2 regions of the Paenibacillus sp. EKM211P genome follow, and region 1 is predicted to be linked to the other one. Evidence: predicted binding sites of a transcription regulator. Region 1 holds the regulator's gene; the other holds the start of a gene.

Evidence for each region. Region 1 encodes NrdR, which represses ribonucleotide reductase genes. Its sites were predicted from a motif close to AACACNATATATNGTGTT; they were not measured.
Region 2: nrdI (class Ib ribonucleoside-diphosphate reductase assembly flavoprotein NrdI) is a predicted target of NrdR. The motif match lies at 1,117-1,134, and genes of this name have one in related genera.

The regions. Positions count from the first base shown of each region.
Region 1 covers NZ_JAAMNS010000015.1:69,973-72,367, forward strand. The annotation lists gene G9G57_RS19480 (alpha/beta hydrolase family protein) at 1-609, shown strand, start outside; tRNA gene G9G57_RS19485 (tRNA-Lys) at 695-767, opposite strand; tRNA gene G9G57_RS19490 (tRNA-Ala) at 779-854, opposite strand; gene nrdR (transcriptional regulator NrdR) at 985-1,452, opposite strand; gene G9G57_RS19500 (alpha/beta-type small acid-soluble spore protein) at 1,558-1,782, shown strand; gene G9G57_RS19505 (lytic transglycosylase domain-containing protein) at 1,902-2,395, opposite strand, start outside.
Region 2 covers NZ_JAAMNS010000012.1:37,159-39,553, reverse strand. The annotation lists gene nrdE (class 1b ribonucleoside-diphosphate reductase subunit alpha) at 1-604, opposite strand, end outside; gene nrdI (class Ib ribonucleoside-diphosphate reductase assembly flavoprotein NrdI) at 591-950, opposite strand; gene G9G57_RS16845 (DUF2500 domain-containing protein) at 1,359-1,721, shown strand; gene G9G57_RS16840 (GNAT family N-acetyltransferase) at 1,782-2,342, shown strand; gene G9G57_RS16835 (MFS transporter) at 2,345-2,395, shown strand, end outside.

The DNA.
Region 1 (2,395 bases):
ATTGATAAGCACAAAATCGGCCTTTGGGGAGCCAGTCAAGCAGGCTGGGTCATTCCGAAAATCGTTAAAGAGGAGCATGATATTGCATTCAGCATCCTTGTATCGCCGGCTGTGAATTGGATTACACAAGGGCAATTTAACACAAAAAAAGAGTTGGAACAAGCAGGAGCTAGCCCGCAGCAAATTAAAAAGAGACTGGACTACGACCATAAGGTTCTACAATTACTGAAAAATCATGCTTCCTATGAAGAATACCTAAGCATAGCCAGTCCTAACGATATCATTTCCAAAGAAAGATGGAGCTTTATAGGCAAAAATTTTCGTTCTGATTCTACGGAAGAATTAAGCTACTTTAAATCTCCTGTACTCTTGGTTCTGGCTGGGAAAGATATAAACGTAGATGTAAAAGACACTGAGCGAGTATATCGCCAAAAGATATCTCCAGACCTGCTGTCTGTTATTCATTTGCCAGAAGTTGACCATTCCATGATGAATGAACAAATCGCGCATTCCAAGTCCCTAACCTTCTTAACCGCCGTATTTGCCCCCAGACAATTGGTAAATGATGATTATCTACAAATTCTCGCCGATTTTGTTAGTCAGCATTAAGCTTGGAACTGCTGTATACTCTATTAGACCGGGAATAGATATATAAACAGCAAAAAAACGGCATTTCTGCCGTTTTTTTAAAGGATGGACTCTCAGGGACTCGAACCCTGGACCAATTGATTAAGAGTCAACTGCTCTACCAACTGAGCTAAGAGTCCATATAAAATTATGGTGGAGCCTAGGGGGATCGAACCCCTGACCTCATCGCTGCCAGCGATGCGCTCTCCCAGCTGAGCTAAGGCCCCGTCTCATGTAAGTTAATTAACGTTTCAAGCGACTTCTATATCATATAAAATATTCGACCCTGTGTCAATACTTTTATAAAAAAAATATTAACATCTTCCCGCCACGGCCCTAAAAAGATACAGTCAGCGATCAGTCGCTGTCTGTATCTTTGGATAACAGTGTTTTCAGTTCCTTCATAAACATATTGATGTCTTTGAACTGCCGATAGACGGACGCAAAGCGTACGTAGGCCACTTCATCCACAGGATAGAGCTGTTCCATGACCAGCTCACCAATCTGCTGGCTATCCACCTCTGTGGCTGCCGTGTTGCGAATGGCGTTCTCCACCTGAGATACAATCAGATCGAGCTGCTCGACTGATACTGGACGCTTCTCACAGGCTCGAATGAGACCGCGCAGCATTTTATCACGGCTAAACTCTTCACGGCTGCCATCTTTTTTGATGACCATCAGTGGGGTCTCTTCCACCATTTCAAAGGTGGTAAAACGCCTGGCACACTGTTCGCATTCGCGGCGGCGTCGGATGGACTTATTATCATTCGCTGGTCGCGAATCCAACACTTTCGTGCCGTTGTAAGCGCAATACGGGCACTTCATAATCTCATCACTTCCTTTTTCCAATAAATTCCCGAAGCTTTTTAGTAATAATTTTGTCGAAACGGATCATAATATGTTTACCACGTCGCGAGGAGGTGAACAACAATGGCACAAGGAAACAATGGCAACTCCAACAACCTGGTAGTCAGCAGATCCTCCGGTGCTCTGGAGCAAATGAAATATGAAATCGCTCAAGAGCTGGGTATCAGCATTCCTCAAGATGGATACCAAGGTAACATGACTTCCTATGAGAACGGTTCGATCGGGGGCTACATCACAAAACGCCTCGTAACGATCGCCGAACAACAATTGGCAGGACAATACCAATAATCTCGGTAATAATGAAGAAGTAATACGAAAAAGTGTAGGGATAGGCTGCTAAAAACAGCCTGTCCTGCGCTTTTTTTCATTTTAAAGCGAAAAGGCTCATGTTGTCATTAACCTGTCCCTTAAAACTCATTATAAATTTTTGTATATTGCCTGTAGTAATAGATGACTCGCTGTACATAATGCCGTGTCTCACCAAAAGGGATTTGCTTAATGGACTCTTCTTTGCCATCCCACACCCCCTGATCTAGCCATTCCTGAACTTTACCTGGACCAGCATTATAAGCCGCTACGATGACCACAGGATTATCCTGAAACTTCATAGACAGGTTATGCAGATACCAGGTACCCAGCTCAATATTGGTGCCGGGCTCGTGCTTGACACTGTCCAGCGGGACCTTCTGAATCTGGGCACTCTCCATAATCCAATTGGCCGTGTTCGGCATAATCTGCATAAGCCCCAGCGCACCCTTGTGTGACTGCTTGCTGGTTTTGAAATTTGTTTCCACACGGATAATAGACGCCACCAAAAATGGGTCCACTTCATAGGTCTGTGAATACTGCCGAATCTCATCCTTATATTGAATCGGGTAAAACCAGGACATCCAATTCGAGT
Region 2 (2,395 bases), on a different contig from region 1:
GTGACCGCAGCTTCGACAGGTTAACCGCAACACCGCCGCCAATTTTGGACAATTGCATGCAAGTGTTCAATACATAGTTGATTGAGTTCAGAGAGTCATCCATTTCGAGCAAGAAGCAGGACACCAATTCCCCACGGCGGCTTTTGCCAGCGTTCAGGAAGGTTGGTGTAGCTGGCTGAAGACGTTGCTCCATCATCGAGCGGGACAACAGGCGCGCCGTATCGGCGTTGCCGCGTCCCAAATGCAGGGCGACAGCAGCCACCCGGTCAGGATAGTGTTCCAGATAGACTTTACGGTCGTTACTCTTCATTGCATAATCAGTATAAAACTTGGATGCTGCCATATAGGAAGGGAATTTAAAATTATAGCTATGAGTGATATGGAAAATATCATTAATTTCATCAGCTGTATAGCTGTTATAGAAATTTTCGTAATAATCATTCTCAATCATATACAGCACTTGAGCAGCTGTGTCAGCAAACTTCAAACTCCGTTCTTGAACTTCCTTCATAAATTCTGCTACAGCCTCTTGGTCCTTTTCCAATTGGAAAAAGCCGTCTGTATCGCGTTTCATCAACATGTTGTTCAATTCAATATGCCGCAACTCGGCTCACCTCCTGTTTAAAACGCTCCACATCTCCGAACGTTCCAGATAATTCAAATTTGCTAATCACGGGGACATTATAATGGTCGGCAATCAAATCCGCACTTTTGGCAAATTTCTCACCCCAGTTACGGTTGCCGCTTGCAGCTACACCAACAAGGTTTTGTGCATTTTTTTTCAAAAATGAAGATACCCTCTCAGGTATCTGCCCAAACCCGGTTGTATATGTAATGAGTACGTAAGGTTCTTCTATAGTCATTTGCTCCTCAATCTGAACCGCCGGAAGCTTGAGCTTGTTTATAAATCTTTTTACATTGCCGGTCTTGGAATCATAAGCAATCAGCATGGTGTGCAACCTCCTTAACAATTAACGAAAAAAAGAAAACGGCATTGCCAAGAGACCCATCATAGCTGTAATCCCTTGCTGGCTGCGCCATTTAAGATTTTTGACTCTATATTTACATGTATTTTCATACCTTTATCTTCAAGATATCGGGCATAAATACGTTTTTTACACTATATTTAGAGTACATTTTCTATTTTATATCTATATATAGTTTTGTCAATCGGTCTAGAGAGGCTCAGAGGACCCAGATCGGGTGTAAGTCCAAGCAGGGTGCGGAAAAGAGCGAAAGAACTTTTTTTTCGTAAGTATGTTAAAAAAGTATTGGAGTTTTTTAAGCTGAGGATGTACCATTTGTCAATGGGCAATAGAATGGAAAATTTACATTTTACTGTAGAAAGGATGAAGCAAATGGGAAGTGGTTTTATGGCATTTCAACCGTTTAGTATTATCTTTTTTGTCGTGTTTGGACTCATTGCTTTTGTAATCATTATGGGAATTGTCAAATCGATAAGTGCAGGTCTTTCCAATCAAGCAGCCGAACAGGTCCAACGTTCTTGCAAGGTTGTGGATAAGCGAACGAGAGTGCGTGGGGGATCAGGCAATTTTTCAGCTTCGACCGATTACTATATCACCTTTGAATTTGACAGGGGGGAGCGTAAGGAGCTGGAGGTGAAGGATACGGACTTCGGAATGATTGTAATCGGGGATCGCGGGGAGGTTCATTATAAAGGTACACGGTTCCTGGAGTTTGTGAGATTAATGGGAGCGTAAAAGGGGGACAGGGTGATAGAGTATTACCAGAACCAATACATAATAGGGAGGAAGCTGACGATGCCACATATCATTGGAGCACGAATTGTATTAAGAGAGTACCGTCAGGAGGATATACCTGATATCCGAAGATGGGTTAATGACCCGGCAATCACACATGGATTAAGCGACGTATTTATCTATCCGCATTCACAGGCTAATAGTGAATCTTTTGTACAGATGATGATTGACGGCAACTCTGAGATCAAGGGCTTTGTCATTGCACATAAAGATACACTGGACTATATTGGACAACTCGATTTATTCAAAATCAACTGGGTAAATCGGCACGCCACCCTGGGTATTGTAATCGGGCGCGACGGTGATCTGGGCAAAGGATATGGGCGGGAAGCGATACGATTGATACAAAAATTTGCATTTCATTCACTGAATCTGCATCGGCTGGAGCTGGAGGTCTATGCGTTCAATGAACGTGCATATCGTTGCTATCTGGCATGTGGCTTTAAGGAGGAAGGCCGACTACGAGAAAAGCTATTCAGGGAAGGACAGTACTATGACATCATTCAGATGGGGATGTTGCGAAGTGAATATGAGGCTGTAGAGCAAGCGAAGGAGCCCTGAAAGTGAGGCCACATAAGCTATTTTACTCCGTCAGCTTTCTTCAATTTTTTATG